DNA from 3 places in the Ruegeria sp. AB6 genome. Region 1 is predicted to be linked to each of the others. Evidence: riboswitches for the same ligand, from Rfam matches in the RefSeq annotation. Region 1 holds a riboswitch; each other region holds the start of a gene.
What was found. A riboswitch is a leader RNA that binds a small molecule or an ion and turns the genes downstream of it on or off. The one in region 1 is predicted to bind cobalamin.

Region 2: another riboswitch for cobalamin. It lies ahead of ACR0DB_RS12875 (DUF1636 family protein); the one in region 1 lies ahead of ACR0DB_RS02305 (CbtB domain-containing protein).
Region 3: another riboswitch for cobalamin. It lies ahead of ACR0DB_RS21005 (hypothetical protein); the one in region 1 lies ahead of ACR0DB_RS02305 (CbtB domain-containing protein).

The regions. Positions count from the first base shown of each region.
Region 1 is NZ_JBQGAD010000001.1:445,833-455,758, reverse strand. Features, by position in the region: gene ACR0DB_RS02330 (thiamine pyrophosphate-binding protein) at 1-1,540, opposite strand, end outside; gene ACR0DB_RS02325 (DUF302 domain-containing protein) at 1,619-2,077, opposite strand; gene ACR0DB_RS02320 (DUF1636 family protein) at 2,205-2,561, shown strand; gene ACR0DB_RS02315 (hypothetical protein) at 2,558-3,052, opposite strand; gene ACR0DB_RS02310 (CbtA family protein) at 3,119-3,817, opposite strand; gene ACR0DB_RS02305 (CbtB domain-containing protein) at 3,822-3,986, opposite strand; cobalamin riboswitch at 4,023-4,228, opposite strand; gene cobF (precorrin-6A synthase (deacetylating)) at 4,272-5,015, opposite strand; gene cobA (uroporphyrinogen-III C-methyltransferase) at 5,008-5,736, opposite strand; gene ACR0DB_RS02290 (cobyrinic acid a,c-diamide synthase CobB) at 5,733-7,061, opposite strand; gene cobM (precorrin-4 C(11)-methyltransferase) at 7,054-7,848, opposite strand; gene ACR0DB_RS02280 (cobalamin biosynthesis protein) at 7,845-8,213, opposite strand; gene cbiE (precorrin-6y C5,15-methyltransferase (decarboxylating) subunit CbiE) at 8,210-9,409, opposite strand; gene ACR0DB_RS02270 (cobalt-precorrin-6A reductase) at 9,408-9,926, shown strand, end outside.
Region 2 is NZ_JBQGAD010000005.1:255,799-265,724, forward strand. Features, by position in the region: gene napH (quinol dehydrogenase ferredoxin subunit NapH) at 1-842, opposite strand, end outside; gene napG (ferredoxin-type protein NapG) at 839-1,657, opposite strand; gene napA (nitrate reductase catalytic subunit NapA) at 1,685-4,177, opposite strand; gene ACR0DB_RS12850 (chaperone NapD) at 4,174-4,467, opposite strand; gene ACR0DB_RS12855 (ferredoxin-type protein NapF) at 4,464-4,979, opposite strand; gene ACR0DB_RS12860 (FecCD family ABC transporter permease) at 5,185-6,198, opposite strand; gene ACR0DB_RS12865 (ABC transporter substrate-binding protein) at 6,200-7,147, opposite strand; gene ACR0DB_RS12870 (ABC transporter ATP-binding protein) at 7,144-7,950, opposite strand; gene ACR0DB_RS12875 (DUF1636 family protein) at 7,947-8,291, opposite strand; cobalamin riboswitch at 8,394-8,593, opposite strand; gene ACR0DB_RS12880 (bifunctional enoyl-CoA hydratase/phosphate acetyltransferase) at 8,831-9,926, shown strand, end outside.
Region 3 is NZ_JBQGAD010000016.1:179-10,104, forward strand. Features, by position in the region: gene ACR0DB_RS20995 (DNA polymerase III subunit gamma/tau) at 1-1,577, opposite strand, end outside; gene ACR0DB_RS21000 (protein-tyrosine phosphatase family protein) at 1,716-2,213, shown strand; gene ACR0DB_RS21005 (hypothetical protein) at 2,216-2,623, opposite strand; cobalamin riboswitch at 2,708-2,926, opposite strand; gene ACR0DB_RS21010 (alpha/beta hydrolase family protein) at 3,063-3,941, shown strand; RNA gene ffs (signal recognition particle sRNA small type) at 3,936-4,034, opposite strand; gene ACR0DB_RS21020 (bifunctional 2',3'-cyclic-nucleotide 2'-phosphodiesterase/3'-nucleotidase) at 4,074-5,915, opposite strand; gene nudC (NAD(+) diphosphatase) at 6,096-7,076, shown strand; gene ACR0DB_RS21030 (SRPBCC family protein) at 7,117-7,584, shown strand; gene ACR0DB_RS21035 (prephenate dehydratase) at 7,728-8,558, opposite strand; gene ACR0DB_RS21040 (c-type cytochrome) at 8,678-9,187, shown strand; gene ACR0DB_RS21045 (extracellular solute-binding protein) at 9,358-9,926, shown strand, end outside.

The DNA of each region.
Region 1 (9,926 bases):
GCGCCGCGCGCAGCTCCTCGCGGTTGCGCACCGTGTGGCCGTTGCCGCCGAACGCGCGGCCCATGGCGGCAAAGTCGTGGCGGTCGAAATCCACGCCCGTATTGCCCATCTGGCGCTGGCGCTGTTTCAGCTCGATCAGCGCAAGGCTTGCATCGACAAAGACCAGAAAGATTGGGTTTCCCCCCATCTCGGCTGCTGTCGAAAGCTCTCCGGCAACCATCAGGAACCCGGCATCACCCGAGAAGCTGATCACCGGGCGGTCGGGTTCGGCAAGTTTCAGGCCAATCGCCATCGGCACGGCACAGCCCATGGTACACAGGGCCGAGGACTGGATCAGCCCGCGTTCCTCAGAGCAATCCCACATTTGGCTCAGCAGGATGCGATGCGCGCCGCTGTCGGCTGTCGCCAGCGTGTTGGCGGGCAGGGCAGCGCGGGTCTCAGCGATAACCGCCGCGGGACCCCAGTCGTCATCCGTGGGAAACGCCTGCGCCAAAGCGGCTTTGACTTGCGCGGGTTCGCCACCCAGCCAAGTCTTGCGCGACGGGGTGCCTTTGGCAATGGCCTCCAGCGTCTCGCCCGTATGCGCGACCAAATTCAGCCCCGCCTGATGCATGTAATGGTCATTGGGCACAGCCGAGACGTCGATCACGCGCTTTTCCGCTGGGTCCCAGATCTCACGCCAGCCGGGGCGCATTTCGATCGGGTCATAGCCCAGACACAGCACCAAATCGGCCTGTTCGACCAGCGGAACCAGATGTTTGTCGGCCAACGGCGAGAGGCCTGCGCCGCCCAGACACAGAGGGTGATCCTCGGGGACTACGCCCTTGGCCTTGTAGGTCGTCACAAATGGGATGTCGAAATGCTCCAGAAATGCCTGCACCACGTTGCGCGAGTCGTCATAGAGAACATCCAACCCGACAATTGCGATGGGCCGTTCGGCCTGCGACACCCAACGGCGGGCTTTCTCAACGCAGTCGCCCGCAGGCGACACAGTGGCGATCTTGGCGCGGCGGCGCGGTTTCACCCCCGACACGCGGGTATCCGCGACCGAGATCGGCACGTCGATATGCACCGGACCGGGGCGCGGTTGATTGGCCAACGTAACCGCCTTATCGGCAACAATGTCTGCGCCTTTGGCGGTCAGCGTAAACGTCCCCTTGGTGATCGAGCGATAGACCTGCGCGTGATCCATTACCTGATGGGTATAGGTCAGCGCTTCATCGGCATCGACGCAGCCGGTCAGCACGATCATCGGCACCCGGTCTTGCAAGGCATTGGCGACCACGTTGATCCCGTTCATCGCACCGGGGCCAAGGGTGGCAACCAGAATGGCAGGCGCGCCGTCGCGGTGATGCACGGCCTCGGCCATGAAACCGGCGGCGTTTTCATGCTTGGTCAGGTGAAAGGTGATCCCGGCCTTTTCCAGCGCATCGACAAGGGTCAGAACCTCACCACCGGGCATTCCAAAGGCGTGGCGACATCCGGCCTCGTACAAACGTTGGGCCAGAAGGTCCGCTGCGCGGGGCGAGAGGTCTTGCATAAGTCATGCTCCGAAAAACTGTTTCACAGCAGATTGCGGAGGACAGCCCCAGACGCAAGCCGGATCACGCCAGTGTGACTATTTGACTGCTGTTTCGGCCACGGCTTGAAACTTGCCATCCAGTTCCTCAGCGATTTTGCGCAGGGGTTCTCCGCCCTCGTAGACATAGGGCGCGAAGACAAAGCTGGGAGTCTTGTAGGACAGAGTGGCCGTGCCGTCCTCGTTTTCGGTGACATAAAAGCGGATCGGCGCCTCGATCATCGCGTTCACTGATGTTTCCAGCACGCGCACCGCATAGTCGTTGTTGAAGGCACCAATGACCCGATTGCCGGGGATAGTGATCCCGCGCGATGCGGCGGCGTTGGTCGGGCCTGCCTGCGTGACGACGATCAGACCATTGGCTTTGATGGCATCCTTGGTGTCGGTAACCAACGTGTCGTAACTTTTGTCGGTTGCGTAGCTGGCCCAGCCCGACAGGGGCTCGTCTGACAAAGCAGGGGTCGCTATCAGGGCAACCGCAGTCCAAAGGGCTTTCATCTGGGCCTCCTGTTTCGGGGTTGCGACAGTGATGCCAGAAAGCGGGACAGGGCGCACTCACAATCTTGTGCGTTTTCTCGATTGCGCCTGCGGTTGGAAACCCTCAGAAACAGGCAAATGCCACCCGATGAGTTCCGAATTGGATCAGATGCGCCTGTTGATATGTTCGTCCTGTGCCGGTGCCCGCGATTGCGGAGCCGAGGTCAAAGCTGTCGAATCCGCCCTGACCCGCGCGGGGATTGAGGGGCGGGTTTCGGTCGATCAGCACGCCTGTTTCAGCGGATGTGCAGAACCCGTGGCCATCGCGCTGCAGGCGGATGGCGGGGCGTCTTACGTGTTTTCAGGGGTCGATGTAGCCTCGGACGCCGATGATATCGCGGCGACTTGCCGGACCTATCTGGACAGTCCTAAAGGCTGGATCGAAGACGCCCGACCTTGCGGGCGGCTTCGGATGTGTCTGCGGGCGCGTATCCCGGCGCTTTAGTCGATCTGTAGTGTGACCGCCGCGCTGACGGGGATGTTGTCGACCATCAAAGGGCTGTGGCTGTTGGCATTCAACGAGACCGAGACCTCGACTTCGCCCTGCGGCAGTTGGTCGATATGCATCCAGTTGCCATAGAGCCGGGCCAGTTTATCGCCATTCACGTAGACATGGGCATGCCCCTCGCCGTCGATATCGGTTTTTGATGCATTCTCAGGCGAGAACCGAAAGTTTTTCGGCACAACATGCAGGTTCCATCCGGCCATGGGATCGGGGGTCAGAGTGATCTCAACCCCCGGCGCGTCGGCCCCGGCGGGCAGGTTGATGGCAGTCGAATGATCGTGTGCGGCTGCCTCGGCGTGAGATGGACTGTGATGTGCAGGATCGCCATGGTCATGGCCGTCGAAAGTGACGCCATTTGCAGCCGCAACCACAAATCCTGCACCACTGCCAAAAACTATGCCGATTGCAAACAGGGCAAGTGAGCGTGCCATTTTATGTTCCTTGATGGTAGTAGCAAACACGCCGAGCTGGTCTCGGCGTGTTTATAAGCGTGCTTGTCAGGCCGCAGCTACGGCACGCTGGCTTTCATATCGCCAGAAGTACCCGGCGAATGCCCCGACCAGAACCCAGGCTACCAGGCCGATGCCAAAAGCGCGTGCGGCAAACAGCGCGCCGATCTCGGTCGGCACAGGGCCGGTGAACACGTCGGGCTCGGGCGCGCCGATCAGGTGCGGGGCCAGCAGCAGGGCGGCTGCGATCACATAGCTGACAAGGTTGCCGCCAAAGGCGATCAGCCACATGGCTACACCTGCTGCTGCGACAGTGGCAAACCACCAAACCTGACGCGCTGCGACATCCGCCGCTGCCACGCCGGGCACTTCGGGCGCCAACGAAAAACCGGGGGCGAGGTGAACCGCGATAAACCCGGCCAAACCCCACAAAACGCCTGTGCGACCGTCGATTTTGTGACCGCTGCCCTCGGCCACCGACATCAGCGCGATCATCATCAGTGCATAACCTGTATAGATGAGCATTGTGAAAATAACGCTCAGCGCATCGCGGAACAGTTCCGAGAACATGCCCGGCAGCTCGGGGTGGGCACTGACGACGTCGCCGCCGAAATGGACCAATTCGCCTGTTTCATACAGTTCGGCGTGCAGCAAAACCGGTTGCACAAACGCAAGCTGCAGCAGGGCGGCAATCAGCCCCGCTGTAGCACCAGCGAACAACGCGCTGGTCAGAATGCGACCAAACATGGGTTTAGTGGCAGGGGAAGCCGGTTGCGTGACGCACGTCATGGGCTGCGTCATGCAGGGCAGCGGCCTGAACGTGGCCAGTCACCGAAATGATGCCAAGACCCAGAACCACAGCGAACATGACCGGCAGGATACCAGCGCGCGAGGCGGTTTGTGTTTGTGTTGTCATTTTCAATTCTCCTGTGCCGTCGCACCCGACGGCCGGTGTTTCAAATCACGCCTGGCAGGTCTCCTGGCTTGCGGGTCAGGGCCTGTGCTCGCCTTCCCCCTGAAAATTCAGGAGTGGCTGGTTGAGCAAGGCTCACCGCTTACAGTCGCGGGGGCGGCTGTGGATTGGATCAACTCGGATCGCACCACATTCCCTCTTAGCTCGTCGCTGTGAACGACGGGACCAGACGGGTTCATCTAGCCTTCAAAACCCGCGTGGCGCAATCGCCATTCGCGACCAATTTGGTCAGTTCACGCACTTTTTGAGAAGATAGATATCCATGATCCACCCGTGATCGGCGCGCGCATCGGCACGGGTGTCCAGAATCTGCTGCGCAACCTCAGCCAAGGGCCCCTTGATCAGAATTTCCTCTTTCATGCCCACATAAGCCCCCCACCAGATGTCATAATCTGCCATCTGAAGATGTTGGAACGAGCACTCACCATCCAACATTACCGCCACGTTTGATGCACCGTCCGGCCACCCTTCGTCGCGAATCCGCCGCCCCGTGGTCACGATGTAGGGGGCACCCAGATCGTTGATCGGAATCGCGTGGGCAGCCGTCAACGCCTGCAGCGCTGTAATGCCAGGGATCACCAGCGTCGTTGGTTGAGGGTCCAGCCGCGCCGCGATTCGCAGTGAGCTATCGTATAGCGACGGATCGCCCCAGATCAGCAGCGCCACGTGCTGTGCGCCGGGATGGGCGGCAATTGCCTCGCGCCAGCGCAGGGCGATGGCGTCGTGCCATTCATCCACTCCGCGCAGATACCCGTCATCGGACCGGCGCTTGGGGATGTCGAAATAGGCGATCTGCGGCGGCGTGTCGGTGACCTGCGCAATGATTTCTTCGCGCAGCCCGGCCAGATCGGCCTTGTTCTCGCCCTTGCGAGGGATCAGGATCAGGTCCGCCGCGCGGATCGCCTGCGCGCCCTGAAAGGTCACGTGGTCAGGGTTTCCGGTGCCGATACCGATCAGGGTCAGGTCAAACATCGTCAAGCTCTGCCAGCGGGCCATAAAGGATCAGCGCCGGGGCGGTTCCGATTTCTTCAGCCAGCTTTTCGGATAGCGCGCCCACTGTGCTGCGATGCAGCTTTTGCTCGGGGGTCGAGACGGATTCGGCCATCAGTGCAGGCGTTTCCAGCGGCAGGCCATGGGCGTGCAGGGTCTCAACCAGCAGGGGGAAGGTGCGCTTGCCCATGAAAACGACGGTGGTCGCATCCGGGTCGGCCAAAGCGGGCAGGTTCAGGTCCTTGGGCAGTTTGCCGCTGACATCATGGCCGGTGACAAACTGCACCCGCCGCGCGGTCAGCCTGCGGGTCAGTGGGATGCCAGCCGCCGCCGCTGCCGCCACGGCCGAGGGGATGCCGGGGATGATCTCATACTCGATCCCAGCCGCGCGCAGGGCCACCAGTTCTTCCTCCAGACGTCCGAACATGCCGCCATCGCCGGATTTCAACCGCACGACCCGCTGGCCTGTTTGCGCATATTCCACCAGCAACCGGCTGACATGGTCCTGTTTAGGCGAAGGGCGACCCGCCCGTTTACCCACGCCCACCAGATCGGCATCCTCGCGTGCATGGGTTAAGATCGGCCCGCTGCTGAGGTCATCAAACAGCACCGCATCCGCCTTTTGCATCCGGTCCACGGCCTTTAGCGTCAACAACTCCGGATCGCCCGGACCCGACCCGATGAACGAGACAAACCCACTCATACTGAGGCCTCCGCGATCAGGTGAAAGAACGTGCCGGTCACATTGCCGCGCACCGATCCGGTCTGCGGCCCTTCGGCCCCTTCAGCGTCAAACACACGGGCCAAAGGCGCGTCGGGTTGCTCGATGATCGAGGAATAGTGGAACTCATGCCCCCGCAGGCCCGTGCCTACGGCAAAGCCGGGCATGGGGGCCAGCAGCTCGGCCCGGCGATACCCCAGATTGAACTTGCGCTTCTCGTAAGATGTCACCAGCCCCAACAACCCGGCCATCTGATGCGAGACACCCTCTTTGTCGACCAGCGCCTGTCCCAGCGCCATATACCCCCCGCATTCGCCATGCACGGGTTTGGTCTGCGCATGTTTCCGCAACCCCTCCTGAAAACTCGATGCAGCGGCCAGAGTGCCTGCATGCAGTTCAGGATATCCGCCCGGCAACCAAACCAGATCGGCATCCGCAGCCGGGGCTTCATTGGCCAAGGGCGAGAAGGGCAACACCTCGGCCCCTGCCGCGCGCCAACCTTCCAGCAAATGCGGATAGGTGAACGAAAACGCTGCATCGCGGGCCAGAGCGATCCGTTGCGCCGGGGGCCGCGGCAGCGCGGCGGACGATGGCCCATTCGGGCCTGAGGATGCCGCCCGCTTGATCGCCTCAAGATCGACATGCTCGCGCAGGAACGCAGCATAGCCGACAATTGCGCTTTCCAGGTCGGGGTGTTCGACAGCCTGGATCAGACCCAGATGCCGCTCGGGCAGGGTTAGGTCGCCGCGCCGGGGCAACACGCCCAGAACCGGCAGGCCCGCGCGCTCCATCCCCAGCCGCGTCAACCGCTCATGCCGGGGGCTGGCGCAGCGGTTCAGGATCACGCCGGCAAAGGGCAGATCGGGGTTATACATCTTGAACCCCAAAGCCGTCGCTGCCGCCGACTGCGCCTGACCGCCCACATCCAGTACCAGCACCACCGGCCAGCCCATGCGCTGCGCCGTCTCTGCACTCGAGCCATAGCCCAGCTCTCCGGGTTTGGCGACGCCGTCGTACAGCCCCATTGAGCCCTCGGCGACCACGATATCCGCGCCTTCGGCCTGTGCAGAAATGGCGTCCAACAGAGGCTCTCTCATGGCCCAGCTGTCCAAATTGAACGAGGCACGCCCCGCAGCCGCCCGGTGAAAGGCCGGGTCGATATAATCTGGTCCGCTTTTAAAAGGCTGAACGGTCAGCCCATCCTCGGCCAGCGCACGTAATAAGCCCAGCATGACCGTGGTCTTGCCGGTGCCCGAGGACGGTGCAGAAATCAGAAGGCCCGGAGGGTTAGTCATCGCGTCATTCATCCTCGGGGCTCCAGCTGGACCACGGGCTGTCGGCGCTTTGCGGGCGATAGCGGCGGTCGTAATCCTTGGAATACAGACAGCTTTCGTCGAACCCTTCCCCCGCAAGCGCTGGGCCGACCATGATCAGCGCGGTGCGGGCGATGCCGTCGTCCAGCGCGTCTTTCAGCGTCTCCAGCGTTGCACGGATGATGCGTTCATCGGGCCAGCTGGCGCGATAGACAACGGCCACCGGGCAATCGGCACCATAGGCCGGGGTCAGATCAGCGATGACCTTGTCCAGATTGCCGATCGACAGGTGAATGGCCAGCGTTGCGCCGGTGCGGGCGAAGTTCTCAAGCGTTTCACCCTCGGGCATCGAAGACGCGCGGCCCGGCGTGCGGGTCAGCACCACCGATTGCGCGAGGCCGGGTAGTGTCAGTTCCATGCCCAAGGCCGCGGCTGCCGCGGCAAAGGACGGCACGCCGGGCGTGACGCTGACCGGGATACCCATCTCTTTCAACCGGCGGATTTGTTCGCCCATGGCCGACCAGACCGACAGATCGCCCGAATGCAGGCGGGCCACATCCTGACCAGCCTTATGGGCGGCATCGATCTCGGCCATGATCTGATCCAGATCCATCGGCGCGGTGTTGATGATCTTGGCTCCCTCGGGGCAGTGGCCAAGGATTTCCTCGGGCACCAGCGAGCCCGCATAGAGGCACACGGGACAGGACGCGATGATATCGCGCCCGCGCAGGGTCAGCAGGTCGGCAGCGCCCGGTCCGGCGCCGATGAAATGAACTGTCATTTTTGTCCTCCGATGGCAATAGCGCAAGTGGCCAGCCGGTCGTCTGATATCTGTCGTGGTGATAGCAGCCGCGCGCCAGATCCAGCGGCGGCAAGGGCGGATGCTTCGGCCACACTGCCGGTGCCATAACTGGCGCGGCTGCGGGGCGAGCAGGTGAGCGTGCGCTGCCCGGCCAGATCGGCGGGCGCGATGAAATGCAGGGGCAGGGCGGTTACGGCTGCGAATTCTGCAAGCGCAGCATGGCCCTCTTTGTCTGCGACGGTCGCCAAGGCGCTGACGGGGTGGTCAGAGGCGGCAGCCGCAAAGGCCGCGCGCAGACTGTCCACCGTCGCGGCGGAGGAAAAGCCAAGGCCCGCGACGATCATAGCGTGACGCTCCACTGCACCACCGGATAGCCGGATTTCCAACCCCGGCGCGGCCCCAATGGCGCAGCCTGCGCCAATTCAATCCGCAAAAGATCGCCGCCGCGTTTCTCATGCCACTGCGCCAGCAACGCCTCGCTCTCCAGTGTCACTGCATTGGCGACTAAGCGGGTACCAGCGGGCAAAGTGGCATACAGCCAGTCCAGCAGCGCGGCGCTTAGACCTCCACCGATGAACACCACATCCGGCAGGGACAACCCGTCCAGCGCATCGGGCGCAGTGCCGTGGATGACGGTCAGCCGATCCTGACCCAGCGCATCGGCATTGCGACGAATCCGCTCGGCCCGGTCCGCGCGGGGTTCAATCGTGGTGGCCGTGAGGGTCGGATCGCACATCAACCACTCGATACTGATCGAGCCGGAGCCGCCTCCGATATCCCACAGATGCTCACCGCGATGCGGGGCCAGCGCTGACAGGGTCAGGGCGCGGACAGGGCGTTTGGTGATCTGGCCGTCGGTCTCGAATATCTCATCCGGCTTGCCTGAGGATTTGGGCAGCGCGCGACCCTCGCCTGCGACTTCAAGCGCGACGCAGACCGGGTGATCGAACCCGCCCAGCAGCGCCTCGGTCAGGGACACACTGCGGGAACGTTCACGAGGGCCGCCGAGCGCCTCCATCACGTGCAGGCGGGTGTCGGCAAAGCCGGTTTCGGTCAGGTAGGTCGCCAGTTCCGTCACCGCAGCCCCGTTGCGCAGCAACAGAATGGCGCGCAGGCCTGGCGACAGATGCGGTCGCAGCCGCGTCAGGGGGGCGGCGTGCAGGCCGAAAGTCAGCGTCGCCTCCAGCGGCCAGCCCAGCCGCGCGGCGGCCAAGGAAAAGGTTGACTGGCCGGGCAGGGCGGTCCATTCCCCAGCCTCGAAATTGCGCGCGATGACCGATCCGGCACCAAACCAGAACGGATCGCCCGAGGCCAGCACGACAGTGGGTCGCCCCCGGAACCCCGTCAGCACGGGCAGCCCGTCGGCAAAAGGCACCGGCCATTCGACCCGCCGGGCCTGGCTGTCGGGGATCAGCGACAGGTGGCGCGGCGGGCCCATGATGATTTCAGCGCGGGCCAGCACTTGACGGCTTGTGGGTGACAGGCCATCAAGCCCATCCTCACCCAGGCCCAGAACGGTCAGCCACGGAGTTTCATGCATGACACACCTCCTGATCCTTGGCGGCACGACAGAGGCCAACGCCCTGGCTAAAACCGTGGCCGAACGGGGCATCCAAGCGACCTATTCCTATGCGGGCCGCGTTGATAACCCGCGCCCGCAGCCGTTGCCGATGCGCGTGGGCGGGTTCGGAGGCGTGGACGGCCTGACCACCTACCTGCGCGATCACGCGATCACCCACGTGATCGACGCCACGCACCCCTTTGCCGCCCAGATGAGCGCCAACGCGGTGGCCGCCTGCCATAAGGCCGACGTGCCTCTGGCCGCGCTGACCCGCCCGGCATGGGTGGAACAGGATGGGGACGACTGGCAGCATGTTCCGGATATCGACGGCGCGGTGGCCGCCCTGTCCGCCGCGCCACAGCGGGTGTTTCTGGCCGTGGGCCGGATGCATCTTGAGGAGTTCGCCACCCAGCCTCAGCATCGTTACTTGTTGCGGCTGGTCGATGAACCGGGTGCTCTGCCGTTGCCGAACTGCGACGTGGTTGTCTCGCGCGGG
Region 2 (9,926 bases), on a different contig from region 1:
TGAGTAAACTTGAAAACATCAACCGCGCAAACATCGATACAGCGGCCGCAATTCGTGCAGTCGGGCGACAGGATCAGCGGTGTGGTGCCGGTTTTGCCGCGCAACGCGGGTGAGATGACGTGGTTTTCCGGGCAGACGGCAAAGCAATCCATGCAGTCGTCACAGGCTGCGCGATTGGGCGCGCTGACACGCAACATCGCTTTGGTGCCGATTAGGCCATAGAATGCTCCGACCGGGCACAGGTGCCCGCACCATCCGTGGCGAGACACGAACAGGTCGAAGAAGAAGATTGCAACGATCATCGCCCAGACAAAGCCCGCGCCAAAGATCAGCCCGCGATGCAGCATGGTGATCGGGTTGATCAACTCCCATGCGATGACGCCGGTCAGACCCGAGACGATCAGTACGGTGGCCAAGATCCACAGCCGCGTACCGCGCTTGGGTTGCCAGCCTTTGGGCAGGTCCAGCTTGCGGTGCAGCCAGTGGGCGGCATCGGTTACCGGGTTGATCGGGCAGACCCAGGAGCAATAGACGCGCCCGCCGATCAGCGCGTAGGCGACCAGAACAATCAGGCCTCCGATCAGGGCGGTCAGTTCGGGCCAGTGCCCGGCAACCACGCTTTGCAGCAGAACAAATGGGTCGGTCAGCGGCAACACGCCAAGGGTCAGCGACCCGGCCAGCGTGCCTTGAACGATCCAGATGCCGAACCATGGGCCCAGCAAGAACAGGACCAGAAAGAACAACTGTGAGGCTCGGCGCAGCAACAGGTATTTGTGCGCACCTAACCAGCCTTTGGCTTCGATTGCCTCTTGGCCGACGGGGAGATGTGTGCGTGCACTCATTGTCCAGCCCCCGGCAAATTGTATCCCGGCGCAAAGCCGCCCGGCGTGACCAGATTATCGGTACCCGGTCCGGGCAGGCGGTCGGGTAGGTCGATGATACCTTCGACCACGGGCGCGCCTTTGGCGGCTTTTTCTTCCCAGCCTTTGCGATAGTGGTCGGCACTGCTACCGCGTGCCAGCCGGGTAGGCAGAACCTTGATCGCGGCTTCCGGTAGAACGCAGCTTTTCTCGCACATTCCGCAACCGGTGCAGCGGTCGCCGTGTACGGTAGGGAGGAACAGCGCATGGTGTCCCGAACGGGTGTTATGCGCGGTCTCAAGCGTGATCGCCTCGTCAATTACGGGGCAGACGCGGTAGCAGACGTCGCACCGCAGCCCTAGGAAGTTCAAGCAGTTTTCCTGATCGACCAGCACGGCCACGCCCATATCGGCGTCATCGATGTTATCCAGCGACGGGTCCAGCGCCCCGGTGGGGCAGGCGGCGACACAGGGAATGTCGTCACACATCTCGCATGGCACGTCACGAGCGGTGAAATAGGGTGTGCCGGTGGCGACGGCATCGACGCCAAGCTCGGCCAGCTTTAGCGTGTTGTAGGGGCAATCCCGCACGCACAGACCGCAACGGATACAGGCGGACAGGAAGTCTTGTTCCGGCAAGGCACCGGGGGGACGCAAGGCCTCGGCTGGCAAAGCCCGCGCGTCGCGTGCTAGCCAGGCCAACAGCGACCCGGCCGCAACGCAGCCGCCAGCGGCGCGCGCCGAGTCCTGAAGGAACCGGCGCCGCTGCGGCGAGAGGGGAGAGCCAACACCTGACATGGGTCTTACCTTTGCCTTGCCAGTTTCTTATGCGCGCTCGACCTTACAGGCGCATTTCTTGTAGTCGGTTTCCTTCGACAGCGGGCAGGTTGCATCCAGCGTCAGTTTGTTAGTCAGCTGGTGCTCGTCAAACCAAGGCATGAAGACCAGCCCACGTGGCACCTTGTTGCGCCCGCGGGTTTCGACCCGGCTGGTCACTTCGCCCCTGCGGGTGGACAAAACAATTTCCTGACCGCGCCGCAGACCGCGATCCCGGGCGTCGTCGGGGTGCATGAAAACAACAGCTGACGGGAAGGCGCGGTGCAATTCCGGAACCCGGCGGGTCATCGAACCCGAATGCCAGTGTTCCAGAACCCGACCAGTACAGAGCCACAAATCGTATTCATTGTCCGGCTCTTCAGCAGCAGGTTCGTAAGGCGCGAAGATAATTTTGGCCTTGCCGTCCTTGTGGCCATAGAATTTCACGTCGGCCCCTTCGGGTACATAGGGGTCATAGCCTTCGCGGAAACGATAAAGCGTTTCTTTGCCGTCCACGACCGGCCAACGCATACCGCGTGCCTGATGGTACATTTCGAACGGTGCCAGATCGTGCCCATGACCGCGCCCGAATTCGGCGTATTCTTCGAACAATCCTTTCTGCACGTAAAACCCAAAATGCTGTGCTTCGTCATTGTCGAAACCTTCGGCAGTTTCAGAAAGCGGGTATTTGTCCACATTCCCGTTCTGGAACAGAACCTCGAACATCGTCTTGCCGCGATGCTCTGGCATCTTGGCCAGCAGCTCTTCGCCCCAGACTTCTTCTACGGTGAAGCGTTTCGAGAATTCCATTAGCTGCCAAAGGTCGGATTTAGCCTCGCCCGGCGCTTTAACCTGTTGATGCCAGAACTGAGTGCGGCGCTCGGCGTTGCCATATGCGCCTTCTTTCTCGACCCACATAGCCGTTGGTAGGATCAGGTCAGCTGAAACTGCGGTGACGGTTGGATAGGGATCTGAAACTGTGATGAAGTTTTCAGGATTGCGATAACCGGGATACCCTTCCTCATTGATATTCGGGGCGGCTTGCATGTTGTTGTTGCACTGAACCCAATACGCGTTCAGCACACCGTCTTTCAGCATTCGGTGTTGTAAAACAGCGTGGAAGCCCGGTTTTGGCGGGATTGTACCTTCGGGAATTTTCCATGCGGTTTCACAAATCTCGCGGTGCTCGTCATTTGCGACAACCATGTCCGCGGGCAGGCGGTGGGCGAATGTGCCAACCTCTCGGGCGGTGCCGCAGGCAGATGGTTGGCCGGTCAGCGAGAAGGGCGAGTTGCCGGGTTCGGAAATCTTGCCAACCAAAAGGTGGACGTTGTACATCAGCGAGTTCACCCACGAACCGCGCGTATGCTGGTTGAAACCCATGGTCCAAAGGCTCATGACTTTCCGGTTTGGATCCGCATATTGTTTCGCAAGTTTCTCAAGCTTGTCAGCGGGAACACCTGAGAGTTCAGATACATATTCCAAAGTGTAAGGCTCAACAGCTTTGGCATATTCTTCGAAGCTGATGGGTTCCATTTTGCCCGAGTTCGGGTTTTCCGCGTCTTGCTGAAGTTGGTTTTCGTCGCGCAGGCCGTAACCGATATCGGTTGCCGTCTTGGTGATGTTTACGTGCTTTTTGACGAAGTCTTCGTTCACCGCGCCATTCTGAATGATGTAGTTGGCGATGTAGTTCAGGATCGCCAAATCGGTCTGTGGGTTGAACACGATGCCATTGTCCGCCAATTCGAAAGAACGATGTTCAAATGTTGACAGAACATGAACTTCGCTGCCCGGTTTGGTCAGACGCGTGTCTGTCAGGCGCGACCACAGGATGGGGTGCATTTCGGCCATATTGGAACCCCACAGAACGAATGTGTCTGCGTGCTCGAAATCGTCGTAGCAGCCCATCGGCTCATCTATGCCGAAGGTCCGCATGAACCCAACAACAGCAGAAGCCATACAATGGCGCGCGTTGGGGTCGATGTTGTTGGAGCGGAAGCCCGCTTTCATCAGCTTGGCGGCGGCATAGCCTTCCCAGACCGTCCACTGACCCGAGCCGAACATGCCCACGCTGGTCGGGCCTTTCTTGGCCAGCGCCTCTTTCCACTTAGCGGCCATGACATCAAAGGCTTCGTCCCAGCTGACCGGTTCGAACTCGCCATTCTTGTCGTATTCGCCATTGGTCTTGCGCAGCAACGGAGTGGTCAGGCGGTCTTTGCCATACATGATCTTGGACAGGAAATAGCCCTTGATACAGTTCAGGCCGCGGTTCACCGGCGCGTCCGGGTCGCCCTGAGTGGCCACAACGCGGCCTTCCTTGGTGCCAACCAGAACGGAACAGCCCGTTCCGCAGAACCGGCACGCGGCCTTGTCCCAGCGGATATCCGGTGTCGCCGCCTGAGCGTCGGCCGCGCCTGTGGCCAGCGGAATACCGGCGGCCGAGGCCGTGGCTGTGGCAGCAGTGGCCTTGAGGAATGTCCGGCGTGATTCAGAATGTGTCATAGCGTGAGCCTCCGGCTGGTGGTTTGGCTTAGGGCATCGGGACGCGGGCGGGTCTCTGCAAGGTCCTCGAAATGGTGATAGGTCAACGTCAGAGACACGACCCCGGGGATCTGGTGCAGATCCATGATGGTCTCGGACGCAAGGCGTTCAGGGGTATCTTCGACCACGACGACGAAACGGCCGTCTTCGGTCTGGGCGTGGATTTCCACACCCGGTGTATCGCTCATGGATTGCGCCGCAGCCGTAGCGTAGTCGGGCGCGACATGGGCAAGGCAACCGCAGATGTTCATTGCACAGCTTCCATTTTGGGTTGAGGGGTGTGGCCCAGCGAGATGGCATCCGCCGGGCAAACTGTAGGGCAGAGCCCGCAGCCGGTGCAGGCCGCTACATCCAGTGTCGGTTTGGCCCGACCACCGGTTTGCAGCGAGAACCGGATCGCGCTTTCTTCGCAATTGTCCTGGCAGAGGCGGCAACTGACGCCATTCATCGACAGGCAAGAGTCCAGCTTCAGCGCGGCACGCCATGGCCAGTCGAAAACAAGGTCGATGTCCAAAGCAGGGGTTGGGCAAGCATTGGCGCATTCGCCGCAAAAAGTGCAGGGATTGTCTGAGGGTTGAAAAACAGGAAAGCCGTCCGCAGCGATTGCAATCACGTCCTCAGGACAAGCCGATGCGCAATCGCCGCATTTCGTGCAGTGCTTCAGAAAGTCAGGCCCGACCGATCCCGGAGGTCTGGCTGTCACACCGTCCTCATCGTTAAATCTCGCGCTCAGGAAGGCGCGCCGGGTAGTCACTTGGCCCATTCTCAAAGACCTGGCTTTGCTAGATTCTGTTCGTCGCTATTCCCGATTAACGGCTTCGTTCAGCGCCGGATTTGATATTGATCAATTTCTTGGCAGTTTTTGCATGGAACTTAAAAAAATATGCATGCAAAAAATCTGTTTTGTCAAATTGTTGCAGGTGCGCTGACAGCCCGGCAAGCGTCGGGACTGACAAAGACAAGCCAATTTATCTTTTGGGCTTCGCCGTTCTGAGCAGCAGAATGAAAACGAAAATCGACCCCAGTGAGGTCGTCACAATTCCGACCGGCAGTTCTTGCGGGGCAAGCATCAGGCGGCTGAGGATATCGGACCCGGTCAGCAGTACCGCGCCAACCACGGCTGCCGTCGGGACAAGGTGATTGTGCAAAGGACCAGCGATGCCGCGCGCAATATGTGGAACCATCAGGCCAACAAAGCCGATCACTCCGGCGACCGACACAAAAACGGCGGTCGCGAGCGCTGCAACAAAGAACATTTTGAACCGTAGCGACTGAACCGGAACGCCCAGTGTTGTTGCCGTGACATCTCCGGTCAGCAGCGCATCCAGCCAGCGGCTACGATAGAGGGCATAGGCCAGAATAAGCGCCAGCCCGGCGCAGACCAGCGGGAAGGTTTCCCATCGCGCCAGACCCAAACCGCCAAGCATCCAGAAGATGACGGAATGGGCAGCACGGTTATCGCCTGCGAAAATCAGGTAATTGGTTAGGGCTGAGAACAGGAAGGACACCGCAAGCCCGGCTAGGATCAATTTCTCAGGCGCGCTCGTCCGCAATCCGTGTACCAAAGCCAGCACGATGCCAGAGGCCACCAGCCCTCCGCAAAACGCCGCCAGCGGCAAGGTCCAGAACCCCAGAATGTCCCCGGTTACGGTGATGACGAACACAGCACCCGCTGCAGTGCCCGAAGACAGCCCGAACAGAAACGGGTCGGCCAGATCGTTCCGCGTGGTTGTCTGCAAGACAACGCCAACAATCCCCAAACCAGCGCCGATCACGGCCGCAAACAGCGCGCGGGGCAGGCGCAGGTCAAAGACGATACGGTGCAGGGGCGACACGTCTCCATCCACAAGGCCTGTGCCCAGCAATATGGCCTTGAATGTATCGGACAGAGGGATGGATGTGGTTCCGTAGATTGTTGAAACCAGAAGAAGGGCGGCCAGAATGACCGCCCCCACCAAAAGTGTCAGCCCCAGACGGCCCAAATTAGTTCAGGCCCTTGTGCATGGCCTGTGCCATTTTCGAGATCGCCTGAATGTTCGCGGGTCCCGGCGTTAGTTCTTCGTACCGCAGACCGATCCAGCGCTCGTTTTTGACCGCATCGGTTTGCGACATCACCGGGTGCTCTTGCAGGAATTTGAACGTATCCGCCGCGCCATTTCCGGTTTGATAGTCCAACAGCACCAGGAACTCGGGGTTCGCGGCGGCGACGGCCTCCCAAGAGCTACGGCCCCAGCTTGTATCCATGTCATGGGTCACGTTCTGACCGCCCGCAGCGGCAATCATCGCATCAGGGATGGCGTATTTTCCGGCGGTGAAGGGCGCATCAGCGGGCCCGTCCAGTAGGAATACGCGCGGTTTTGGCAGATCGGCGGTTTTCGCCTCAATCGCGGCCAGCTCGTCTTTCCAGCCTGAAACCAACGCTTCGGCCTTGTCTTCAACATGCATGACCTTGCCCAGACGCACGACATCGTCAAACAGCAGGTCCATGCTGGCCTTTGGGCGGTCCTTATGCAGGTGAACGCAGCTTTCCGACAGGATCATAGTCTTGATCCCGAAGGGCGCCAGCGTTTCCGGTGTCACATCACCGCCGGGCCGCATTCCGTAGTACCAACCGGCAAAGAACAGGTCGGGTTCAACGGCCACCAGGTTCTCGACCGTCGGATATTTCGGGGCCAGTTCCGGGATATCGCCGCGCAGCGAGTCGAACTCGGGACTGGTTTTGTACCAGCCGGTAATCCCGGTCAGGCCGACGATCTTGTCTTGTAGACCCAGTGCAAAGGCCATGTCGGTCATGTTCATGTCATGCACGACCAGACGCTCGGGCTGGGTTTCAAACACCAGCGGTTCGCCGCAATTGTCGACGGTAACTTCATGCGCGGCGGCACCGCCCGCCATGGCTGTAACCAGCGCCACGGACAAGATGTGTTTCATTCGGTAATGCTCCTAACAGGATTGGAAACTGAGGTTTTTCGGATGTCCAGCGCTGGGATCAAGCGGCCCTCGTGCTGGAAAAACAGGTAATCTACGCCGAACGTGTCACGCACGCGGTCGGTGGTCAGCACGTCGGCCACAGGTCCGAACCCGGTAAGACGGGTGGATTTCATCAGCGCGACATGCGTCGCAAATTCCGGAATCATGACCAGATCGTGGACGATCATCACCACTGTGATCCCCAGCCCGGCCACCAGTGACAACATCCGCCCCTTGGCGTCCGGGTCCAGATGGTTGGTGGGCTCGTCCAGAAACAGCAGTGCCGGGTTTTGCGCCAATGCCCGCGCGATATGGGCGCGCTGCCGTTCCCCGCCCGACAGAACCGCCATGCGTTTGTCGGCCAGATCGTTCAGGCTGGTCAGGTCCAAAATTCGCCCAAGATCGGCGGCATGGGCCTCGGCCGAGCGGTCGGCCCGGATCGGGATCTGTCCCAGCGCTACATACTCGCGCAAGGAGAGCCGCCCGTCGGGATATTCCTGCTGGCTGACAACAGCGATCATCCGCGCACGCTCGGTCGCCGACATGCTGCGCAAATTTCGCCCCTTGAACAATACATTGCCGTCCGAAGGATGCTCGGACCCGCATAGAAGGTTCATCAGCGTTGTCTTGCCCGCGCCATTGGGCCCAGCGATGGCCAGAACCGCGCCTTCGTGAAGCGCAAAGGTGATGTCCTGAAGCAGAACTTCGCCGTGATAGGCGTGATAACCGACGCCGTTGACCTGAAGGAACGCATGTTCGGTCATGTGGCCCCCGTCGCCAAGGGCGGCATCCGCGACAAGGTCTTGTGCAACAGCGCCTCGGGGCGATCCGTTGCCTTGGTCCAACCTGTGGAACTGTTTTGGTATTGCCGCGCGAAAGCGGCCAAAGCGTCGATATCGGCCGAGGTTTGAATTTCGCCAAACAGATATTGTGCCTTCGCACCCGCCTGAAATCCAACGGTCAGTGGGTGATCGCAACCGGCCATACACTCAATCATCCGTGTGCCGTAGCCCTCGGGCAGGCGCTCTCGCAGGGCCTCGGCAATCGATTGCGCCGCCTCAGCCCCTTGGCAGGTCGTGCAGATCAGCACCACATGATCCGTCATGCTCCGCCCCACCTGCATGCCGGACGGGCAGGTAAAGGAACGGTTCTGAAGACATCGGGTCGATGTGACATTGAGCCTCTTTCCAGGACACCCCGCCCCGGTTTGGTTGCGTTTGAGATGGCAGGTCTCCTGACTCGCGGGTCTGTGCTTGGCCACCCTTCCCGACCTGATCCGGCCAGTGGGAAATTGGCGTCGCTCACCGCCTACAGTTGCGGGGGCAGTTACGGATTTGGTCTGCACCTTACCGTATTCCCTTTTCATCCCGCGCGTGCAGCATCGGGAACCATCGTAGCGTCACTGCCTCAGATCAGAGCATGGGTCAATACGGATTCCGCAACGTTCCGGTGAAGACAGCGCAAAGGATATTGCTGCTCAGTGGGCAATCAGTTATGCTGCGACGCAGCAAAATCTGAAAGCCGAGGCACCGTTTTGTGGGCTCAAGGGTGCTGGACGTACTATTGTGACCCCGAACTGACCTGCATCAATTAAACCCGCGACCCAAGTCGGTAAGACGTCCGAAAAACCAAAGTTGGCACGCTATGAAAATCCAGGAAAACAAAACCTTCGAGCAGCTCAAGGTTGGCGACACGGCACAACTAACCCGCTTGTGCACGGTTGACGACCTTTATGCTTTTGCCTCGGCCTCGGGCGATCACAATCCGCTGCATCTGGCAGCCTATGACGGGGATGGCGACGGCCTTGCCGAAGCCGTCGCACCCGCGCTGTGGCCCGCCGGTCTGGTCGCAGCCGTGCTGGGAAACTACATGCCCGGCGCCGGAACGCAGACTCGGCGCGCGGATTTGGCCTTCCACCTCCCGGTGCTTGCTGGTGAAGAACTGACTGCCTTTGTCGCTGTTGAGGAAAAGCGCGACGATGGTGATCTGCTCTGCTCAGCCGAAGTGCGACGGGTCGTTGACAATGCACTGGTTCTCAGCGGCACCGTTCAGGTCACACCGCCTTCGACGCATATGGAGTTCGACTCGGTCGAGGTCCCTGGCCTGATCGTGCAGCGGCACCGCCATTTCGACGCGCTGTTGGCAAAAGCGCGCCCACTAGAGCCGATGCCAACCGCCGTTGTTGCGCCAGAAGAGCCCAACTCTCTGAGCGGCGCGTTGCTGGGGCATGCCAATCATATTATTTCGCCGATCCTCGTCGGGGACCCCGATAAAATCGCCGCTGCTGCCGCAGAGCTGGTGGCCGACTTGTCGGGCATCGAAATTGTCGAGGCCCGCAGCCACGGCATCGCCGCGCACCGTGCCGTGGATCTTGTAGTCGAAGGACGCGCGCAGACCCTGATGAAGGGGTATCTGCATACGGATGAGTTGCTGCACGCGGTTTTGCGTCGTGAAAAAGGGCTGCGCACTGGGCGGCGACTGTCACATGTGTTCGTAATGGATGTTCCGGGCATGTCGCGCCCGATCATGGTGACGGATGCGGCGGTGAATATTGCGCCTGATTTGGAAACCAAGGCGGATATCGTGCAAAACGCGATTCACCTGGCACATTCTTTGGGAATCGAACAGCCCAAGGTCGGCGTGTTGTCGGCGGTTGAGACGATCAACCCGCATATGCCGTCATCGGTCGATGCGGCCTTGCTGTCGAAAATGGCGGAGCGCGGTCAGATCACCGGCGGGT
Region 3 (9,926 bases), on a different contig from region 1:
GCGGCGTCGCGGATTTCGGCGATGGTTGCTGCCTTACCGTTGGCGTCAATCGTCACCGCCCACCGATTGCCGGTCCAGCGTTGCAGTGCGGTACCCATGCGAGCGGCCAGGTCGGTTGGGGCCGAGTCCGTCGGTGTGAATTCGATCCGTCCGGGTTGGTACGAAACCAGCCGGACACCGTTTTCGACCTCGACCAGCAGTTTCACATCCCGGTTGGTGCGGATCAGTTCGACCACATGTTCGAAGGTAGGGTAGCGGGCCAGAGCCGTCTGCACATCCTGCGCCAGTGCCGCCGTCGGTGCACCTGCTCCGCCGCGGACGTGTGGCGCATAGGCAGAGGCCTCGGGGGCCTGCACGGCGTGCGGTGAGGCGGTCATTCCGCCGCCGGGTCCGCCATTGGGTGACGGAGGCGGGGTGTCTTGCAAACGTTTGATCAACTCTTCCGGGCTGGGCAGGTCGGCAACATGGGTCAGGCGGATCACGGCCATCTCGGCGGCCATCATGGCGTTGGGGGCGGCTGAGACCTCTTCCAGAGCCTTCAATAACATCTGCCACATACGGGTCAGGACGCGCATCGGCAGGGCCTCTGCCATTTGCTGACCGCGCGCGCGTTCGTCGGGGGACACGGTCGGGTCTTCGGCGGCATCCGGCGTGATTTTCACGACCGAGACCCAATGGGTGATCTCGGCCAGATCGCGTAGCACGGCCAGCGGGTCGGCGCCTTCGGCATATTGCGCGCCAAGCTCAGTAAGCGCCCCGGCGGCGTCGCCGCGCAGGATCATGTCCATCAGGTCCAGCACTCGGCCACGGTCGGCTAGACCCAGCATCGCACGCACCTGATCGGCGCTGGTTTCCCCGGCACCGTGTGAAATCGCCTGATCCAGCAGAGAGGTCGCATCCCGCGCCGAGCCTTCGGCCGCGCGGGTGATCAACGCCATCGCGTCCTCGGCGATTTGCGCACCTTCGGCCTCGGCAATGCGGCGCAGCAAGCCGATCATGTCTTCGGGTTCGATCCGGCGCAGGTCGAACCGCTGGCAACGCGACAGAACCGTCACGGGTACTTTGCGAATCTCGGTGGTGGCAAAGATGAATTTCACATGCTCGGGTGGTTCCTCAAGCGTCTTGAGCAGCGCGTTGAAGGCGCTGGTCGACAGCATGTGGACCTCGTCGATGATGTAGATCTTGTAGCGGGCCGAGGCCGCGCGGTAGCGGACGCTGTCGATGATCTCGCGAATATCATTGACGCCGGTGCGGCTGGCGGCGTCCATCTCCATCACGTCCACATGGCGGCCCTCCATAATGGCCACACAATGTTCGCACTGGCCGCAGGGTTCGGTGGTCGGCTTGCCCTCGCCATCGGGGCCGATGCAGTTCATACCCTTGGCGATGATACGGGCCGTGGTGGTTTTGCCGGTGCCGCGAATGCCGGTCATGATAAAGGCTTGCGCAATTCGATCCGCCTCGAACGCGTTTTTCAGCGTGCGTACCATGGCGTCCTGACCGACTAGATCGGCGAAGGTTTCCGGGCGGTATTTGCGGGCAAGAACCTGATAGGCGGGGCTGGGCGTGTCGGTCATATCTGCTCTGTCGGATTCGGAGTCCGATGCAGCGTAGTGACCCCTGCCGCCCACGTCCACAGCAGCAGCGCAGGAAATTCGATTTGCAAGCAAGGACGCAGGCGATACATCATCGGTGCAGATTGATCGGAACGTGCCATGAATAATTTCGCCATCTATTCCCTGCGACTGGGGCCGGGTCGTCTGGGGATATCTCCGCTGCCCGGCGCGGGAGGTGACTATGCGGCCGATCTGAAGACGGTGCAGGACTGGCGACCGGATCTGGTGATTTCAATGACCACAAGCTCTGAGATGAAAAACCTGGGAGCGGCGGCGTTCGGTGGCGATCTGGAGCGGCACGGGGTCGAATGGGCTCACCTGCCGGTCCAGGATTTTGGTGCGCCGGATGCGCGGATACAGGCCATTTGGTCCAATGTCAGCCAGCGGGCCCGTGCGCTGCTGTCCGGCGGCGGAGGCGTTTTGGTCCATTGTCGGGGCGGCTGCGGGCGATCGGGTATGGTTGCTTTGCGGTTGATGACGGATAGCGGACTGCCCGCAGATACCGCTTTGCAGATGCTACGGACAGTACGTCCCTGCGCCGTCGAGACCGAGGCGCAGATGGTCTGGGCCACTTCGGCGGCCCGGACGGGCAGCTGAATTCAGGCTGAAAGCTGGTGTTCGGTCGGCGCGGCTGGCTGGGGCGCCGTGGTAACCACTTCCATCATCGCGCAGGGCGGTGTCGGCAAAAGGCTGGCTGCGTGGGCGGTGAAATCTGCTCCGAACAACATATCCGCATAGCGATCCAGCCGCTCGGCCGGAGTGTCGGCGGCCACACCGCAGAACACCCGGATCTGATCGGGTTGGGCGCGAAACCGGGCCGAGCACCCTTCGGCGCAATGGGTCAAGTCGCTGCTGCCTTCGATCTCGAACGCATCGGTTGTTGCCGGACGGGCCGTGGCCATTGCATCCGTCAGGGCGCGTGCCATTCGGGCCAGTGCCGGGCATGGGGCGTCGGTTTTTTGGCATACCGTCGCGGTGAATTCGTGGGTCTTGGTCTTCCAGATCATGATGCGCCCTCCGCGCGCTGGACGAGGGGCATGGATCAGGTGTGACAGCGTGCTGACGACCTGTCCCGGACACCCCGCCCGAGTTTCGGTTTTCGTTCGATGGCAGGTCTCCTGACTTGCGGGTCGTGGCTTTGCCGACCTTCCCAGCCTTTCGGCCAGTGGTATCTCGGCATTGCTCACCGCTTACAGTTGCGGGGGCAGTCTCGGCCTTGGTTCGTTCCGGCAATGCCGGGCAGAACCGCACCGTGTTCCCTTTTCATCCTATCCCGAAAAGGGACAAGAACCATCACGCCATCGCTAGCGGTTGAGCGGGCTTCGAGTCAAGCGCCATTGAATCCCGGCGCGACGTTGGGTCAATTTCCCCACGGCTTGACTCTGATGACGGAACAGGGCCGACTGCGCGGGTGAACTAAACAGTTTAGAATATGAGGCGCGGGCGATGTTGGACAATACGCATCCTGTTTTGACCGAAGATGTCCAGTTTCCGTCTGGTTCGGCGATGCTGTCGGGGCGGCTCTATCTGCCTGCCTTGCCTCCCAAGACAGTTGTGGTGATCCATGCAGCGACCGGCGTGCCCCGCGACTATTATCAGCATTTTGCCCATTGGCTGGCGGCCGAGCAGGGTATGGCTTGTCTGACCTATGACTATCGGGATTTCGGCCATTCGCTGACCGGCCGATTGCAGGACTCGCAGGTAACTATGGCGGACTGGGCGCTGGTCGACATGCCCGCCGCCCGCGCGGAAATGCGCAGACGCTTCCCGGACGCGGAACAATGGAGCATCGGCCATTCCGTTGGCGGAATGTTGGGCCCGGTTCAACCGGATATCGCGCAGATTGACCGCATGATCTGTGTTTGCTCCGGGCTGGTCACTCTGTCTGATCACCCGTGGCCGTACAAGGCACTGGCGGGGTTGTTCTGGTATGGCCATGCGCCGCTGGTTGTCAAAGCGGCGGGGTATTTGCCGGGCAGGGCTTTGGGCTTTGGGGCTGACTTGCCCGCGCGGGTCTACTGGCAGTGGCGTAGATGGTGCACGGCACCGACGAACTACCTGCCCGATTTGGGCAAGACCCTGCCCGAGGCGCACTGGGCCGGGCAGGGAGTGCCGGTCGATCTGATCGCATTCGACGACGATCAGGTGGTGCCGCCCAAAGCGGTGTGGCGCCTGGCCGAGCTTTATGGCCCGAATGCACGGCGTCGGTTGTTGTCACTGTCAGATTTCGGGGTGAAAGAGATCGGGCATATCGGCGTGTTCGCCCGTCGCAACGCAGCGGTCTGGCCGCAGCTTATTGCCCGGGATCATGTGGGAGATAAGTGAGAGGTTGGACATCGACCCAAGCGGGGCTCGTTGTGGCTGCTTCCTTCCGGACCTGACCAGGTTGGCGAGGCGCTCGCCCGCGCCAACCTCTCAGCACGCGATATAGGCAAGTGCGCGGCAAATGACAACCCGTCAGAGCGTCAAATGGATCAGCAGAAAACCGGCCTCGTCCTCTCCAGCGATGTTGGGTGCAAATTCGGCGATGTCGTCCAGATGATGCCAGGCCTTGTGGCCTGTACGCAGAACCGCCAACGCCCCGGCCACAGAGGACAGACGGAACGGACGCTCGAACACGGTGCCGGAATGAGGCCCGGCAGTCACGTAGTTTTTGACCAGATCTTGTAGGGGCAGAATCGGCAGCGGAACGCGCGTCGCCCGCCCGGCAAAGGGGAAGTGCCCACCGCCATTTGCGCGGTAATTATTCAACGCCACCACAAAGGTCTGCTCTGCATCCAAGGGTTGGCCTTCGAAACGAATCTCGCGGACGCGGCGGGCCGATGGGTGCAAAAGTGCCCCATCTGCGCCAAACCGAGCGGGCTGGCTAAGGTCGATCCGGTATGTCAGCCCATGCAGGACGTCAAAATTATGCCCCGCGCGGTCCGAGGCCAGCAGATCGCATCGTTGGCCGGGGATCATCCTGTTAAAGACGCCTGCGGACATTTCCAGCCAATCTTCGATTTGCGAACCGGTGACGGCGACGGCCATCATCTCATCGGGAAAGACGTTCAGGTCCGTCACATGGCGCAAGCAGATTTCCCCGGCTGGGACGTCGGTAAAGAACCGAGGCCCGGCACGCCCGCCGAATTTCGACGGGGACACGGCGGACAGCATCGGGCAGTCCCGATAGTCCGTATCCTTCAAAAAAGGTCGCAACGCGAGGGTTTGAGCGGCGGCCACGAAAGCCAAGCCCCGGTCATAGCCGCAAAAGCTGAAATAGCTGTGCATATGCTGCTTTACTTGCCCTACGGGTTCTGCCACCCGCCGCCGCGTCTCGGCGTGGCCGGTGGCAAGTAGCTGCGTCAGTGCGGCGTCTTCATCTGACGCCTCTGTCGAAACCGAACGCACCTGCGCGTGTCCATGAAATACCTGCCATCGGTCGTCCAGTGATGTGCCGAGGGTCAGATCGATGACGCCCAGATATGACCCCGCCGCACCGGGCATCACGACGGGGGTGCTGTGCACCAGCCCGCGATCAACGTCGATATAGCCGCTGTATTCTTGTTCAGGGCTGGGAAAAACCATATGGGAATGCCCGCCCGCAATGGCGTCGATCCCGTCGATGGCGGCCAACGGTACCAACGCGTTTTCCATGCCGGGCGTGTCTTGCGCCGGACCGAACCCCGTATGCGCCAGCGCCACAACGAGATCGCAGCCCAGTTCGTGCAGTTCAGCGACTTTGCGGCGCGCACAGTCAAGGATGTCGCCGATCTGAACTGCACCTGCCAGCTTGTGCGCCTCCCATTTTGCGGTCTGGGGTGGCAGGACCGAGAATATGCCGATTGCAAGCTCGTGCGCGTGCCCTTGGATTTCGACCTGACGCCTGACAATCGTGTGCTCCTGCCAGACCTGCGGGCTGGAGGATTTGTGGGCATTGCTGCACAGAACAGGGCAGGGGGCCTGCCGCATGATCCGGTCCAGCACGTCCAGACCAAAGCCATAATCGTGATTGCCCAGCCCTATAGCATCGTAGCCCAGAAGGTCGAAGGCCTGCATCAGAACATGGCGCTCGGGGTGTTGAGCCACGGCCCAGTCGCCCAGCGGCGTGCCCTGGACCGAGTCGCCATTGTCTACCAGCAGAACCAACCCGTCCTGTACCTCGCTTCGGGCCTTGCGGATCAGGTCTGCGGTCCGGGTCAGGCCAATCGTCGGTTCGTGCCTGTCAGTGTAATAGTCATACGCCGTCAGATTCATATGCAGATCGGACGTGGCCAGAATTCGCAGTTGGACGGTTTGAGAGGAAGGAAAAGTCGACACTACTCTACTTTAGGCAGTTTTTTATTAATCATTTTCAACAAAAAGAGTGTTGCGTGCAATTTTCAAGGCGGACCTGCGGTCTTTCAGCGGCAGCGGGTGTTTTTTCGGAGTTCCATGAATACCCATTGCAACCCCAGAACCATCGTGGCAGCCCTATGCGCACAATCTGGGGGGCATGCAATGAAGAATGCAGAGTTTGTGACGTTCGGCGGATCAGGGCTGGACCGTGCGGCACATATTCGGGGCGATGCCGACGCGCTGGCTGGCCTGGTGGCGGACCCGAATGCCAAATGCCTGCTGATATGGCGCGGCAAACCCCTTGTAGAGGGTGAGGCTTCGGATCGGTTGGGTCTGATCCCGGTGTCTCATGCGCTGGTCGAAAACGGACCGGGCGGAGTTGCGGATGGGCTGATTTTTCTGGGCCTGTCGGATGGTGTCCCGGTCTTTGCTGCCGATATCTCGAATTGGGAGCCTGACGGGCAGGATTTGTCTGAAGTAGGTGGTTTCGTGGATGGCTCGGAACAGCAGCATCCTGACCTGCCAGACAGGTTCGTATTTGCCGAGCTGCGCCGGATCATGACGTGGCTGTCCCCGCGTGATGCCGAGCTTGCGGCGACCGCCAAGGCGGTAATCGGCTGGCACGAAACCCATAAATTCTGCGCCCGCTGCGGCGCGGCCAGCGCGATGACGCAGGCCGGATGGCAACGAAGCTGTCCCACGTGCAGCGGCCAGCATTTTCCGCGCACGGACCCGGTGGTGATCATGCTGATCACCCATGGGGACTCGGTACTGATGGGGCGGTCTCCGGGTTGGCCCGAGGGGATGTATTCGCTGCTGGCGGGTTTTGTCGAACCCGGCGAAACGCTCGAAGCTGCTGTGCGCCGCGAAGTGTTCGAAGAGGCGGGCGTGCCCGTCGGCGCTGTCACCTATCTGTCCAGCCAGCCCTGGCCCTTCCCGGCCTCTTTGATGTTTGGTTGCGCGGGTCAGGCGCTGTCGCGTGACATCTCGATTGATCCCGTTGAAATTGAAGATGCCATGTGGGTCAGCAAATCCGAGATGATGCAGGCCTTTGCCGGTGAGCACCCGGTTCTGAAACCTGCCCGCAAAGGGGCCATTGCACATTTCCTGTTGCAGAACTGGCTTGCAGATACGCTGGACTGACGAAATAGAGACGCAATAGATCAACGAACTAAAGGTCGGAATGCAGTTCACAGTACAGGAAGATATTCAGGCACCGATCAACGCCGTTTTCGAAATGGTCGCCGATTTCGAACGGTTCGAACGTATGGCCATGCGCCGCGGGATCGAGGTGCGGCGGCTGTCCGGCCACATGGGGGTGGTGCCGGGCACCAAATGGCAGGCCGATTTCACCCTGCGGGGCAAGCCACGCCATGTTGAGATAACAATGGCACACAGCGACCCGCCCGCGCAAATGCGGTTCGAGGCAATCGGCAAAGGGGTCGGCGGTGTCACAGAGGTTGATCTTCTGGCTCTGTCCCAACGCCGTACCCGGTTAAGCGTGGATGTAACGCTGACGGCCAAATCCCTGCCCGCGCGGCTGTTTCTGCAATCGCTGCGGCTGGGCAAATCGCGGTTCCGGGCCCGGTTCCAATCCCGACTGACCGAATTCGCCCGCGAGATGGAGGAACGACACCTGCACGGGTCGTAACACCCAAACGAGCGATCTTATCCTGAGACAGGCAACCTCACACGATGCGAAGATCGGCGTCAACAATGCCGAGGGGCTGGCCTATTATCAGGCGATGGGATTCGTGGACTACCGCCGAATTGACGGCGCGCGCTGCAAATCCTTCACCTTGTGACCGCCGCCGGGTAAACGCCTAGCACTTCGACATTTGTGGTGAAATGCTCCAGCTCTTCCATCGCCAGTTGCACATTGCGGTCGTCGGGGTGCCCCACGATATCGGCATAGAACTGCGTGGCGGTGAATGAGCCGTCGACCATATAGCTTTCCAGCTTGGTCATGTTGATCCCATTCGTGGCAAACCCGCCCATCGCTTTATATAGCGCGGCAGGGATGTTGCGGACCTGAAAGACGAAGCTGGTGATCATTCCGTGTTCACCGCGTCGCGTGCGGTCTTCCTCGCGTGACATTACAAGGAAGCGGGTGGTGTTGTCGTCATTGTCCTCGATATGGCGTGCCAGAACGTTCAGGCCATAAATCTCTCCGGCCAGTTCGCTGGCCAGCGCGGCCGAGTGAAGTTCGCCCTGTTCGGAAACTTCGCGCGCGGCGCGGGCATTATCGGGACTGACGCGCCCGTGGATGTTGTGTTGTTTTAGAAAACCCGCGCATTGGGGCAGAAGAACCAGATGGGAATGGGCCTCGGTCACATCGTCCAGCGTGGCACCCGGAACGGCCAGCAGGTTGATATGGACGCGGACAAAGGCCTCATCAATGATGTGCAGCCCACTATGGGGCAGCAGGCGGTGAATATCGGCCACGCGCCCATAGGTCGTGTTCTCAACCGGCAGCATCGCCAGATCCGCCGCGCCCGAGCGCACCGATTCGATCACATCCTCGAAAGTGCGGCAGGGCAGGGCCTCCATATCGGGGCGTGCGTTACGGCAGGCCTCGTGACTATAGGCGCCGGGCTCCCCCTGAAATGCGATACGTTTGGTCATTTGGTCGATTCCGTGCAACAAGTTCCAGAATTGGGCGTTTAGTCGCGGTGTCTATACCTTGCCTCTTGTCAGGGGAAGCCTTAGACACCCCGCAGACAGCTGAAATGGACTCGCGATCAATGTTCGACACGATGACAGTTACCAAGGCCGCCGCAGGCCTGTTTGGCACCTTCCTGGTGCTGCTTCTGGCCAAATGGGCCGCCGAAGGCCTGTACCATGCCGATGGTCATGGCGAGACGGCCTCGTACATCATTGAAACCGAAAGCGCAGGCGAAAGCGCCGACGGTGAGGAAGTGGTGTTCGAAGACCTGCTGGCCGCAGCCGACCCGGAAAAAGGCGCACGCGTTTTCCGTAAATGCACCGCTTGCCACAAGCTGGAAGACGGCGCGAACGGCACAGGCCCCTATCTGTATGGCATCGTTGACCGCCCTGTGGCGTCGGCCAATGGCTTCACCGGCTATTCGGCCTCGATGCAGGCCCATGGCGGCAACTGGACACCCGAAGCGCTGGACGCCTTCCTTGAGCGTCCGAGCGCCTATATTTCCGGCACATCCATGAGCTTCGCGGGCCTGAAAAAGCCGCAAGAGCGTGCCGACCTGATTGCCTATTTGCAGACCATCGGCAACTGATCCTGCGAATAACCCGAAAAAACAAAGGCCGCTGCCCCCTGCAGCGGCTTTTTTTGTCTAAACAGAACTTCACAAAGCGCTCACGCATTCTAAACTTGAATTTGTAAGTGCTGGTATTTTAGCTGGCGAACGCAAGATTAAAACACGTGATGCAACAGGGGATGAGCAACATGAGGTCCAACCGGGAAATCGTTCAGGCGCGTGTATTGGACTTCAGAGGCGGGCTTTGGGCTCTGATGGCCGGTATGGTCATGGTGATGTTGATGGTACTGCCGGGGCGGGCCGAGGAAACGATAATCAAAAGTCACGGTTTCTCGGAATTTGGTGATCTAAAATATCCCGAGGGCTTTGCGAATTTCGACTACGTCAACCCGAACGCCCCGCGCGGAGGAGAGCTTTCCTATGCCGCGCAGGGCACGTTTGACAGTTTCAACCCCTTCACCCGGCAGGGGCGAGCGGGCGCACGATCTGCAGACCAATACGAATCCCTGTTGATTGAGTCTTATGACGAGCCTGCCTCGTATTACGGCTTGCTCGCAGAAAGCCTCGAATACCCGGAAAGTCAGGAATGGGTCATTTTCAATATGCGGCCCGAAGCGCGGTTTTCTGATGGAACGCCTGTCACGGCAGAGGATGTCGTGTTTTCTCACAATCTGCTTTTAGATCAGGGTTTGAAGTCTTACGCCGAGGCCGTTCGCAAGCGTATCCCCCGCGCCGAGGCATTGGATGAACATCGAGT